DNA from 3 places in the Pantoea sp. X-Soil-ISGK-285 genome. Region 2 is predicted to be linked to each of the others. Evidence: predicted binding sites of a transcription regulator. Region 2 holds the regulator's gene; each other region holds the start of a gene.
The links. The regulator Fur, encoded in region 2, represses iron uptake genes when iron is present. The targets are predictions, from matches to a motif close to ATAATAATGAGAACNACTATCAA.

Region 1 (4,456 bases), 1.8 Mb from region 2:
CCACCGGACCCGATTTTGCCGACGCTACATCACGCCCATCAGGCGCGGTAACCAGAGGGAGATGGCGGGAATATAGGTAATCAGCATCAGCACGATAAACAGCATGCCGTAAAACGGCAGCATGGCTCTGACCACCTGCTCGATTTTCTGCTTACTGACCGCACTGGCGACAAACAGTACCGTACCGACCGGCGGGGTGATCAGGCCGATCCCGAGGTTGGTCAGCATGATCATGCCAAAGTGAACCGGATCGACGCCAAGCGCGGTGGCGACCGGCAACAGCACCGGCGTCATGATCAGGATCAGCGGTGCCATATCCATCAGCGTTCCCACCACCAGTAGCAGGATGTTGATACACATCAGGATCACATATTTGTTATCAGAGAGGCTGGTGAACGCCTCGGTGATAATCGTCGGCAGTTGCATAAAGGTCATCACCGCGCCGAATCCGGCCGCGAAGGCGATCAGCACCATCACGATGGTGACGGTTTTAATGGTGCGGAACAGCAGGATATGCAGCTGGTTCCATTTAAAGTCACGGTAGATAAACATGGTGACGAAAAAGGCCCAGATACAGGCGATCGCGGCGGACTCCGAGGCGGTAAAGATGCCGGAGAGAATGCCACCCATAATGATCACCACGGTAAACAGGCCCCAGAACGCGTCGAAGAAGATTTTCAGCGCCTGACGAAACGGAATACGTTCTCCTTTGGGATAGCCGCGTTTATGGGCAAAACCCAGGCACATTATCATCAGGCAGCCACCCAGCAGCAGGCCAGGAAAGATACCGGCAACAAACAGCGAGGAGATGGTCACCATGCCGCCGGTCGCCAGCGAGTAAATCACCGAGTTGTGGCTGGGTGGCGTCAGCACCGCCTGCACTGAGCCGCTGGCGGTGACGGCGGCGGCGAAATCACGCGGATAGCCTTTCTCCTCCATCTGCGGAATCATCACCGAGCCTATCGAGGCGGTATCCGCCACCGATGAGCCGGAAATCGCGCCAAAGAAGGTGGAAGCGACAATGTTCACCAGCGACAGGCCACCGCGGATAAAGCCGACAAAGATATAGGCGAAGTTGACCAGCCGCCGGGCAATCCCACCCTCCGCCATAATCGCACCCGCGAGAATAAAGAACGGGATAGTCAGCAGCGAAAATTTGTTAATGCCGTTGGTCACCTGAATCACCACCGCTTCCAGCGGCAGATCGATCCACCAGGCGCCAATAAAGGCGCTCAGCCCCACCGCAAAGGCGACCGGAAAACCCACCATCAGCAACACCAGCAAACTGCCTATCAAGATCAATGCATCCATTTTTCTGCTCCGCGTTAGTGGGTGCCGCCCAGCGTGACAATCGGCCGCTGGCTCTGATCGCCTGTCAGCAATCGCTCAACAACAAACAGCAGGGTGAAGATCGCGCCAATCGGAATCGGCAGATACATCTCGCCGTAAGTCACTGCCGGTAATGAAGCGAGCGTCTGCACCCACATCGCTTCGCACAGGCTGTAACTGGCCTGAAAGATCACCAGACAGGTGATAATCATCAGCAGATCGCTGACGCGCAGCATCAGGCGCTGTCGGGCGGGTGACAGGCGATCGGTGACCATGGAAACGCAGATATGCGTTCCGGCCCGCAGTCCGACCGGTGCGCCAATAAACGTAAAAATGATCATGCAGATAATGGCCACCGGTTCCGGCCAGGAGAGCGCACCGTTCATCACGTAGCGGGCGAAGATCCCGATCGGGATCACCGTCACCATAATCATCAGTGCCACGGCGGCCACCAGCATGCAGAGCAGATAGAGCCCATCCATCAGACGTGTATAAGCAGCCATAATTGATACCTGATTAAGCACGCCACACGGCAGTGTGGCGCAGAAGGGTTATTTCACCTCAGCGATCCGGGTCATCAGATCCTGATATTTTCCGCCAAACTGATCGCGCACCGGCTGGGTCGCTTTGACGAAGTAGTCGCGGTCGGTCTGCTGGAAGGTGACGCCACCCGCCTTCATTTTGGCGATCGACTCTTCGGTATAGGTCGCCCAGAGCTGGCGCTCCTCATCCTGCGCCTCTTTGCCGAGCTTCTTCAGCAGCGCCTGATCCTCAGGTTTCAGGCGATCCCAGGCGCGTTTTGAAAACAGGATCATCTCTGGCTGGATAAAGTGGCCGCTGAGGGTGTAGTACTTCGCCACCGGCATATAGTTATGGGCGACAAAGGTCGGTGGATTGTTCTCGGTGCCATCGACCACGCCGGTCTGCATCGCACTGAACACTTCACTGACGCCCATCGCCACCGGATTCGCGCCCATCGCTTTCAGCGTCGCCAGCGAGATGGCGCTGTTCTGCACCCGGATCTTCATGCCTTTCAGATCTTCCGGTTTTGCCAGCGGCTTCTTGGTGATCATGTTGCGCTCACCGGCATCGGTCCAGCCCAGGAACACCATGCGGGCGTTGGGATCTTTATCGAATTTGTCGGCAATCTCGCGGCCTATCTCGCCATCCAGCACTTTGTGCATGTGGTCAATGTCGCGGAAAATGTAGGGCAGGGTCAGCACGCTGGTTTCCGGGGCGATCGAGGTGACTGGCGCCAGCGACACACGGATCATGTCGATTGCGCCCAGCTGCACCTGTTGCAGCGTCTGATCTTCGTCCCCCAGCACGCCACCGGCGAAGAGCTTCATCTCCAGCCGTCCATCGGTGGCCTGTTTGAGTTTGTCGCCCATGTGCTGCAGGGCGACGACGGTCGGATAACCGGCAGGCTGGACTTCAGCCACTTTGATCACCTGTGCCGTGGCGGTGGCGCTCATCATCATCGCCGCCAGGGCACTGGCCAGGCATGTTTTCGTCATTCTCATTATTTTGTCTCCCGCTGAGGTAGGACGGCGTCCGGCGTCGGGGGCTAACCGGAGAGAACCGTGTGGAGCCAGCATAGTGAAAACGCGCGCCAGTAAAATGCGGCAATGCTGATTGAATGAATGCCATCACATTTTGAAACGTTGTTTTAATAAATTTTCATGCAACTTCACATTTTCGAAACATCCTTGTCAAAAGTGTTTAAACCTGGTCAATTGCGGGTAAATGGCGGCGATCAGCTTTGTAAATACTAATGAGAACTACTATCAATTCGCCGTCGTTTTGCTATTATTCGCGCTTGTCTCGCATCCCTGAATCAGAAGTTGGAGAAGCAGCGTGGTAGCCAGTGATTTGATGCAAACGGACCTCTCCGTTTGGGGCATGTATCAACATGCCGATATCGTGGTAAAGGTGGTCATGATTGGCCTGTTATTGGCCTCAGTGGTGACCTGGGCGATCTTCTTCGGCAAATACGCCGAACTCAGCGCCGCTAAGCGCCGCCTGAAGCGCGAGCATCTGGCGCTGGGCGAAGCCCGCAATCTGAATGACGCCGCCCGCATTGCCCAGTCGTTTACCGGTCACAGCCACAGTGTGGTGCTGCTGAATGATGCGCAGAATGAGCTTGAACTGTCGGCTGGCGTGGAAGATACCAACGGGATTAAAGATCGCACCAGTTTCCGCCTTGAGCGCCGCGTCGCTGCGTTCAGCCGCCATGCAGGCCGGGGCAATGGCTTCCTGGCGACCATCGGTTCGGTTGCGCCGTTTATCGGCCTGTTCGGCACCGTATGGGGCATCATGAACAGCTTTATCGGCATCGCTAAAACCCAGACGACGAACCTGGCGGTTGTTGCACCGGGTATCGCCGAAGCGCTGCTGGCAACCGCGATTGGCCTGATCGCTGCGATTCCGGCGGTGGTGATCTACAACGTCTTTGCCCGCATGATCGCCAACTACAAAGCCTCACTGGGTGATGTCGCCGCTCAGGTGATGCTGCTGCAGAGCCGTGATATCGATCTGGGCACCGTCGCAACTGATGTTCCGCGTCCTGCGACGGCTCAGAAACTGCGCTTAGGGTAAGTTCTTATGGCAATGCGATTAAACGACGATCTGGAAACGGATGGTGAAATGCATGAGATCAACGTGACGCCGTTTATCGACGTCATGCTGGTTCTGCTGATCATCTTTATGGTGGCCGCGCCGCTGGCCACGGTCGACGTACGCGTCAATCTGCCCGCCTCAACCAGCGCGCCGCAGCCGCGTCCGGAAAAGCCGGTTTACCTGTCGATTAAAGCGGATAAGCAGCTTTACGTCGGTAACGATCAGGTCACGCCGGAGTCGCTGGTTAACGTGCTGACTAACCAGACCCAGGGCAATAAAGAGACCACCATTTTCTTCCAGGCGGACAAGTCAGTCGATTATGAAACGCTGATGAGCGTGATGGATAAGCTGCGCACGGCGGGCTATCTGAAAATTGGTCTGATGGGCATGGAAACCGTGAAGAAATAGCGGGTTATCCGGTTCAAAAAAAAGGCGACTGTTCAGGTCGCCTTTTTTTATGGCTGCTCTCCAGCCCTATAAAATCAGGCAAATCAGGGCCAGGGTAATC
Region 2 (4,456 bases):
GGAGCCCAATGGCTATCTGCATATTGGTCATGCGAAATCGATCTGTCTGAATTTTGGCATCGCCCAGGATTATCAGGGGCAATGCAACCTGCGTTTCGACGATACCAATCCGGTTAAAGAGGATATGGAATTCGTTGAATCCATCAAGCGTGACGTTCAGTGGCTGGGTTTTGAGTGGAGCGGTGAGGTCTGTTACTCATCAAACTATTTCGATCAGCTCTACAACTATGCCATCGAGCTGATTTCCAAAGGACTGGCCTACGTTGATGAACTGAGTCCGGATGAGATTCGTGAATATCGCGGCACCCTGAAAGAGCCGGGTAAAAACAGCCCTTATCGCGATCGCAGCGTGGAAGAGAATCTGGCGCTGTTTGAGAAGATGCGAAACGGTGAGTTTGCCGAAGGCACCGCCTGTCTGCGCGCCAAAATCGACATGGCCTCTAATTTCATCGTGATGCGCGATCCGGTGCTTTACCGCATCAAGTTCGCGGAACACCACCAGACCGGCAATAAGTGGTGCATCTACCCGATGTATGACTTTACCCACTGCATCTCCGATGCGCTGGAAGGCATTACGCATTCGCTCTGTACGCTGGAGTTTCAGGACAACCGCCGTCTCTATGACTGGGTGCTGGACAACATCACTATTCCGGTTCATCCGCGTCAGTATGAATTCTCGCGCCTGAATCTGGAGTATGCGGTGATGTCGAAACGTAAACTCACTCAGCTGGTGACCGAGAAGCACGTAGAAGGGTGGGACGATCCGCGCATGCTGACCGTTTCAGGTCTGCGTCGCCGTGGATACACCGCCGCTTCTATCCGTGAGTTCTGCCGTCGTATTGGCGTGACCAAGCAGGATAACATCGTGGAGATGGCTTCGCTGGAGTCCTGTATCCGCGATGATCTCAACGAGAATGCGCCCCGCGCCATGGCGGTTTTAGATCCGCTTAAAGTGGTGATCGAAAACCTGCCAGCAGGCCATAGCGAAATCGTCACCATGCCAAATCATCCGGGTAAACCGGAGATGGGCACGCGTGAAGTGCCGTTCAGCCGCGAGATCTGGATCGATCGCGCGGATTTCCGTGAAGAGGCGAACAAACAATATAAGCGTCTGGTGCTGGGCAAAGAAGTCCGCCTGCGTAACGCCTATGTGATTCGTGCTGAGCGGGTCGCCAAAGATGAAGCGGGCAACATTACCTGCATCTACTGCACCAGCGATGTTGATACGCTGAGCAAAGATCCAGCCGATGGCCGCAAAGTCAAAGGCGTGATTCACTGGGTTTCTGCGGATCACGCGCAGCCAGCTGAGTTCCGTCTGTATGATCGTCTGTTCAGTGTGCCAAACCCGGCTGCTGCAGAGGATTTCCTGGCGGTCATTAATCCTGAGTCACTGACCATCAAAAACGGCTTTGTTGAACCCAGCCTGCGCGATGTGGAACCGACAACACCGTTTCAGTTTGAACGTGAAGGTTATTTCTGCGCCGACAGCGTTTACTCGAAACCGACGCAACTGGTGTTTAACCGCACCGTCGGTCTTCGTGATACCTGGACCAAAACGGGCGAATAAATTTTTTGGGGCTGACCTCATAAAATGACAAAAGGGCGATTTATCGCCCTTTTTTATTGCCCCGATTTTTACCATCGCCGACGTTTATTCTGCACTAACCACAACCGGTTCAATACCGACTTGTGGGAGTAATCTGAGTTTAAAAAAATTAATCAATTTCAGGATGTGAATTGTCAGCTTTCAGGTAGGCTATCCGCTCTCAGAGGTTGCAAAGCGGGTTACAGAAGGAAAAAAAATGACAGTTCTCGCCCAGGAAGCCAAACACTGTGTCGTCGTTTTACATCAGCTCATTGAACGTATTTTTAATCAGCCAGCCGGATCTGACGACAGTTTCCAGCTGCTGATGTCCTATTTTCATCCTGAGTTTCGCATGGTGACCCCAAAGGGCAAAGAGTACAATCTGAACGAGGTCGAGGATCTTTTCCAGCAGTTACAAGGGCAGCGGGAAGGGATGCGCATTGCCACCTGTGAACATGTCATTCTCTCTCATCATGAAAAAGAGATCGTCGTACAGTACCGCGAAATGCAGATGATGAACGGCAATAACCAGAGCCGCATTTCGCTGGCCATTCTGGATTGCAGCAGCTCCATTCCACGCTGGCGCTATCTGCAGGAGACGCTGGTCGCCTGAGATGAGGGCAGAAAACAGACGAAAAAAAACCGGTGAATTCACCGGTTTTTTTATTTCAGGCCGCGCCAGCGTTACTGGTCGTGCAGCGTTTCGTCTTCACGGCAATCGCCCAGCGTACAGTGTCCATAGAGATAGAGGCTGTGGTTGGTCAGCTTGATGCCATGGCGGGTCGCGATTTCACGCTGACGCGTTTCAATCGATTCGTCGCTGAACTCGATAACCTTGCCGCAATCCAGGCAGATCAGGTGATCGTGGTGATGCTGCTGCGTCAGTTCGAAGACAGACTTGCCGCCTTCAAAGTTGTGACGAGTCACAATACCGGCATCATCAAACTGGTTCAGAACACGGTAAACGGTCGCCAGGCCAATCTCTTCGCCAATGTCGATCAGGCGTTTATACAAATCTTCCGCACTGACGTGATGGCACTCAGGTTCCTGAAGCACTTCCAGAATTTTCAGTCTGGGCAGCGTTACTTTCAGGCCAGCCTTCTTTAATGCGGTGTTGTTGTCAGTCATGCGGATTTTGTCCTGTTACTAATATTCACTTTTGTGGCTTATCGCCTTGAATGTCGATCTGTGCTCATTCTCATTTGCGTCTCATTATAGAACTGAAGCGATGAAATGAAAACCAGAGGGCGTGTCTGAATCATCATGGGCTATTGGGGATGCGTCACCGGGCCGGGGAAGATTCTGACAGAGGTCTGTTAGCACATCACTTAGTCTTGCCGCCTGAGAAAATAAGCGGAAGATCGATGCGGGTATTCTACAGATTAAACGGAGAAAGTTAAAAAAATGTGGCTATTATTTCTATAGGCATTTTCATTGCCTCAATGTGAGCTGGCGCTCACATTGAGTCGGGCAGGATCAGGCTTCGATGATCTCTTTCAGCTGCAGTTCATCAAAAATCTGCTTAACCCATTGGTCAACACGCTGGCTGGTCAGCTCAGGCTGGCGATCTTCGTCAATGGCCAGGCCCAGGAAGTGGGTATCATCGGCCAGGCCTTTCGAAGCTTCGAAGTGGTAGCCTTCAGTTGGCCAGTGTCCGACAATGACGGCACCGTGCGGTTCGATAATGTCGCGAATCGTGCCCATGGCATCACAGAAATACTCTGCGTAATCTTCCTGGTCGCCACAGCCAAACAGCGCAACCAGCTTGCCGTTAAAATCGATCTCTTCCAGCGTCGGGAAAAAGTCATCCCAGTCGCACTGCGCTTCGCCGTAGTACCAGGTCGGAATACCCAGCAGCAGGATATCAAACGCTTCCAGATCTTCTTTTGTGCTTTTTGCGATGTCATGGACTTCTGCAACATCTGTACCCAGCTGTTTCTGGATCATTTTTGCAATGTTTTCGGTATTGCCGGTATCGCTGCCGAAGAAGATGCCTACGAGTGCCATGAGTAAAATAACCTCTTAAATCCTGATGATGAGATGTGTGCCGCAGCACATTTCAGCGAATAATAGCAGACGAGAGAAAACCGGTGAACGGTTAAAGCCCCGACATTTGCCTCTGCGTGCGATTTGCCCGCATTAATCCAGTTTGAGCTGTGCCAGTAGCATCTGTTCAATCAGTTCGCTACGGCTGAGATTGCGCTGTTCTGCCAGCGTATTGAGTGCATCGACGGCGTCACTGTTCATTTTCAGTTCGACACGACGAAGCCCGCGTCCTTTGTCACGTTTCAGTTGATTGCGCTTGTTAATGCGCAGCTGTTCATCACGCGAAAGCGGACTGGTTTTGGGTCGACCAGGGCGGCGCTCATCAGCAAAGAGATCAAGCGTCGTGCGGTCAGTCTGTTCTTTTGCCATGGCTTAGTAAAACTGAATGGGGGCGGGCGCCAGACACTCACCGCGCAGATTATAAATTATTGGCCATTGCCGCAGCAAAACTGACCCGCGGCAAAATTTTAGCGCGCCATCATACTTCACGCTTACGCCGGACGCCAATCCTAAACTTTTACCGCCATCTATTTGCTTTTAAAGCGCAAAAAAGCGACGGACACTGCGCAAAACGGCATCGGGTTTCTCTGCATGAACCCAGTGTCCTGCGCCACCGATCACATGCGCCTGAGCGGCCGGGAACTGCTGCAGCAACGCATCGCGATAGCTGTTATCCAGGTAGCTGGAGTCGCCGCCGCGAATAAACAGCGCCGGGTGATTCCAGGCGGGAACCGGCTGCCAGCCAGATATCGTGGTGTAGTTATCCCACAGCACCGGGACGTTGAAGCGCCACTCCCCCTCCTGGAAGGATTTCAGCAGGAACTG
Region 3 (4,456 bases), 520 kb from region 2:
AACAGCCCGCTACATAGGTGCGGTCGGTCAGATTATTGGCGTTGACCTGCACCCAGGCACCTTTCAGGCTGCTGTTCCAGACGCCGAGATCGGCCCGCACTGACGCATCAAACAGCGTCACCGACGGCACACGGGTGGTGTTTTCATTGTCCGCCCACTGTTTGCCGATGTAACGCACGCCCGCACCCGCACTCAGACCGTAATCAAACTGATAGTGACCCCAGAGTGCAGCCATGCTGTTGGGTGTGACATATGGCGTATGTCCGTCGTTGCCATCCACCGACTCTTTAAAGCGCAGATGATTCAGCGTATAGCTCGCCACGGTGCTCAGACGCGGGGTTAACTGATTACGCGCTTCCAGCTCAATGCCCTGTGAATGCACTTTGCCCGAAGGGGTAAAGAACGGCGTCGGTGCTTCCCGGTTCGCCACATCTTTCTGCGTCAGGTCATAGACCGCAACGCTATAGAGATCGCGGGTGCCGACCGGCTGATATTTCACCCCGGCTTCATACTGCTCCGCGGTGGTGGGCTTCAGCAGGTTATTGTTGGAATCGGTGAGCGCGGTCGGGGTAATTGCCTGGCTCCAGCTCACATAAGGCGAGATGCCGTTGTCGAAGGCATAGAGCAGCGCAGCGCGGCCGCTGATGTGATCATCCTGACGACGCTCATTGCCGCTGTTATTGGCGACGATGCGGTCATAACGACCGGAGAGATCCAGATGCCAGCGATCCAGCTTCATCTCATCCTGCAGATAGAGGCCGGTCTGATAGTAGCGACGGGTTTTATCTGCCCAGGTGTAATCCGGCATGTCGCCTACCTGCTCGCCGGTCAGGGCATTGAGCTGACTGGCTGAACCGCCCGCCGCGTTGATCTCATTTTTGTAACGATGATACTCGGCACCCAGGGTGACGCGGTGCTCCAGTTCACCGGTGTCGAACTCCGCCTGTAAGCGGTTATCGGTGGACCAGGCAGAGAGCGACGAGCGCTCACCGGAGTAAGAACGGTTCAGCAGGTCGGGATTATTTTCATCCCAGCCAACCTGATAGACCTGATCGAGATCGACATTCGAGTGGCTGTAGCTGCCGGTCGAGTAAAATGACCAGACGTCGTTGAAGCGATGGGCGAAATCGAAGCTGTAGATCTGCTCGCGACGCTTGAACTGATCGAGATCGCTGTTGCCCTCATAAAAGCCGTTGCTCAGCTTGTAGCCGTTGTGTTCGGTGAGGCTGCCGTCACCCGGTACCGAACCGTGATAACCGCCCGACGGATCCTTCTGCAGATAGGCTTTCAGGATCAGATGCGTATCTTCATCCGGCTGCCACATCAGCTGCGGCATCAGCGCATATTTCTCTTCGCGGGTGTGATCGTACTGGGTATCGCTGTTGCGGGTCACGCCGGTCAGGCGAAACGCCCACTGATCGTTGATGGCATTGGTATAGTCAAACATCGTGCCGGTGGTGGCGTTGCTGCCCGCCTGCAACTGGATGTGACCCTCTTCGCTGAACTGAGGACGCTTGGTGACCATGTTCACCAGTCCGCCCGGCACCGTCTGACCATAGAGCGCAGAAGAGGGGCCTTTGATCACGTCGATGCGCTCAAGGAAGGCGTTATCGACCTGCAATACATTGTAACTGCCACCGTCGCTCATCAGTCGCATGCCGTCGAGGAAGGTATTATCGGTATCGCCGCCATGGAAGCCGCGTAGCGAAATAGTGTCGTAACGCGTCGCGGCACCCCCAAAGTTGGTGAAGACGCCGGAACTATAGCCCAGCGCCTGATTCAGGGTCAGTGCGCCCTGATCCTGCATCTGCTGGCGGGTAACCACGGAAATCGATTGCGGCGTGGTGATCAGCGGACGATCGCTTTTGGTTGCGCCCTGGCTGGTCGTCGCCAGATAGCCCTGGGTCGGCGAGGTCGAATCTTCCTGCGGTTGCGCAGTCACCACCATATCGGCAGCAAAACTCAGAGCAGGCGCGGTCAGCGCCAGGGTGCAGAGGCGAACATAACCTTTCAGCGACAATGACAGTTTCATCAAAATTCCTTTCTTGGCAAAGGTTCAGGCAGGTGAATAAAAGCTTTGATAGGCAATCTCATTATCATAATGAGAATTATTACCTTTTGTAAATTGGCTGCAATTTTGCCTGTTGATGAAAGAAGGTCAAGTAAAATTCGCGGAAATGAAGTGGGGATACCCCCGGCAAGGCCAGAGGTATCCAGAGTGGATTAAGGTTGTGAGGCAGACGCCTGCGGAATATCGTGGGCGCTGTTACAGGTTTTATCTTTCGGGCAGTACTTATCCAGCAGTTTCAGCGTGACGCCGTTGGTCCAGCCGAAGCCATCCTGCAGAGGATACTCACCGCCACCGCCGCCGCCGAGATTTTTGCCATCAACGACATATTTCTCCACCAGCTTATGCTCACGGTCATAGGTGTTCTGGACGTTTTGCAGGAAGCGTAATCCCACCTCTTTCGCCAGTTTCGGCTGGTTGTAGTGCTCCAGACCTTCCACGGCAACCCATTGCAGCGGTGCCCAGCCATTGGGTGCATCCCATTGCTGACCGTTGTTCACGGTGGTGGTCACCAGACCGCCAGGTTTCAGCAGCTGTTTTTCCACTGCGCTGGCGGTGCTTTCAGCCTGCTTATCGCTGGCGACCTGCAGATAGAGCGGGAACAGCGCGGCAGCAGTCAGCTGAGGATGGACCTGCTTTTTCTGCCAGTCATAATCGGCGTACCAGTTCTGCTTGCTGTCCCACAGATAGCGGTTGATCGCCGCCTGGCGTTTCTCCGCGCGATCGGCAAACTGCTTCGCCAGATCGCTCTGCTTGTTCATCTGATAGCCTTTTGACAGGGTCTGCTCCAGATGGAACAGCAGGCTGTTGAGGTCAACCGGGGCCAGCTGCGTGGTACGAATTGTCGACAGGTTATGCGCATCGGTAAACCAGCGCGAACTGAAATCCCAGCCCGACGCCGCACCGGAACGCAGCTCCCGGTAGAGTTCGGCTTTATTCCTCTGCGGCGCTTTCTGGGCGGTGGCAATGTCATCCATCCAGGATTCTGTACGTGGCACGTCGCGCGCATCCCAGTAGCGGTTGAGCAGGCTGCCGTCCGCCAGCTTAATCACACGCTTGCTGGCTGCGCCCGCCACGACTTTATCGCTGTCTGCCATCCAGTAGTCATACTCTTTCTGCAGCTGCGGCAGATAACGGGTATAGGCTTTGCCGTTATCGTGCGTCGCCAGCAGATCGACCATCAGGCTGAAGAACGGCGGCTGTGACCGGCTCAGATAGTAGCTGCGGTTGCCGTTGGGAATGTGGCCATAGCGGTCGAGCAGCGAGGCGAAGTTATCCACCATATCCTGCACTTTATCCCAGTGTCCGCTCTCGGCCAGCCCCAGCATGGTGAAGTAGCTGTCCCAGTAATAGACTTCACGGAAGCGCCCGCCTGGCACCACATAGGGTTTGGGCAACGGCAGCAGCGAGTCATACTGACCGGCGCTGCTGGTGGTGCGCGTCAGCACCGGCCACAGGCCATCAATGTGGTCACGCAGGTTTTGTCCGGCTGGTGGCACATATTTGTCACCGGCCGCGGGCAGGGTAAAGTTGGCATCCACAAAACGCTTAAGATCGAAATTGCGCTGTTTCTTCTGCATCTGCCAGTCGGCAAGAATTGAGGCGGGATCGAATTTCGGCACCGCATCCGCAAAGGTCTTTTGATCGGGATAGAACTTCGCCTGTTGCACGGCATTAAACAGCGGTCCTAAACGAACGTCAGGCGGCTGCGGCTGATTATTCAGCATGCGACTGTTGTCGTCGGCCTGGGCAGTGAAGGCGGGTACGCTCAGCAGCAACGTGAGCAGAAAGGGCGCATAACGCTGACGCCGTGGAGCGGCGTTTACCTCAATTTTTGTCATCGGTTTTTCTCCTTGTCCGAAACGCGGCCGCGCGTAACGCATTGACCACAGGACCAACTTTAGACCTTATCTGACCACTTCACCCTGAAGCGAGCCGGAAATGTGAAGCCACGGGAATTATTTTTATGGAAAAAACCGCTTTATTACGCTGGTTTTTTCTTGCTCTCACCTCGCTTTTCCCTGACGCTGAAAGAAAAAAAGGAGAGCAGGATGGAGATCATCTGGTATCACCCGTCGCAGTCTGCAGCGGCCTGGATTAACGGTTTACAACAGCGTCTGCCCCAGGCGCGGGTGCGTGCCTGGCAGCAAGGCGATAAGGGTCCGGCTGATTACGCGCTGGTCCGTTCGCCCCCCACAGAAATGCTGCAGGGACGCGCCACCCTGCGCGGCGTCTTTGCGCTGGGGGCAGGCGTGGACGAGATTCTGAAACAGCTGCAGCAGAACCCTGAGATGCTGCCCGACAGCGTGCCACTGTACCGGCTGGAAGATACCGGCATGGCGCGGCAGATGCAGGAGTATGCGGTTCATAACGTACTGAGCTGGTTCC

Region 1: a site for Fur is predicted at 3,098-3,120, ahead of exbB (tol-pal system-associated acyl-CoA thioesterase). Genes of this name have one in related genera too.
Region 3: a site for Fur is predicted at 2,078-2,100, ahead of AC6I8B_RS08065 (TonB-dependent siderophore receptor). Genes of this name have one in related genera too.

The regions. Positions count from the first base shown of each region.
Region 1 covers NZ_AP035938.1:3,464,725-3,469,180, reverse strand. Annotated here, with positions in the region: gene AC6I8B_RS16335 (TRAP transporter large permease) at 25-1,311, opposite strand; gene AC6I8B_RS16330 (TRAP transporter small permease) at 1,326-1,832, opposite strand; gene AC6I8B_RS16325 (TRAP transporter substrate-binding protein) at 1,881-2,852, opposite strand; gene exbB (tol-pal system-associated acyl-CoA thioesterase) at 3,205-3,927, shown strand; gene exbD (TonB system transport protein ExbD) at 3,934-4,356, shown strand.
Region 2 covers NZ_AP035938.1:1,165,602-1,170,057, forward strand. Annotated here, with positions in the region: gene glnS (glutamine--tRNA ligase) at 1-1,567, shown strand, start outside; gene AC6I8B_RS05450 (hypothetical protein) at 1,803-2,198, shown strand; gene fur (ferric iron uptake transcriptional regulator) at 2,270-2,713, opposite strand; gene fldA (flavodoxin FldA) at 3,062-3,592, opposite strand; gene ybfE (LexA regulated protein) at 3,725-4,000, opposite strand; gene ybfF (esterase) at 4,169-4,456, opposite strand, start outside.
Region 3 covers NZ_AP035938.1:1,682,833-1,687,288, forward strand. Annotated here, with positions in the region: gene AC6I8B_RS08065 (TonB-dependent siderophore receptor) at 1-2,032, opposite strand, end outside; gene treA (alpha,alpha-trehalase TreA) at 2,224-3,909, opposite strand; gene ghrA (glyoxylate/hydroxypyruvate reductase GhrA) at 4,120-4,456, shown strand, end outside.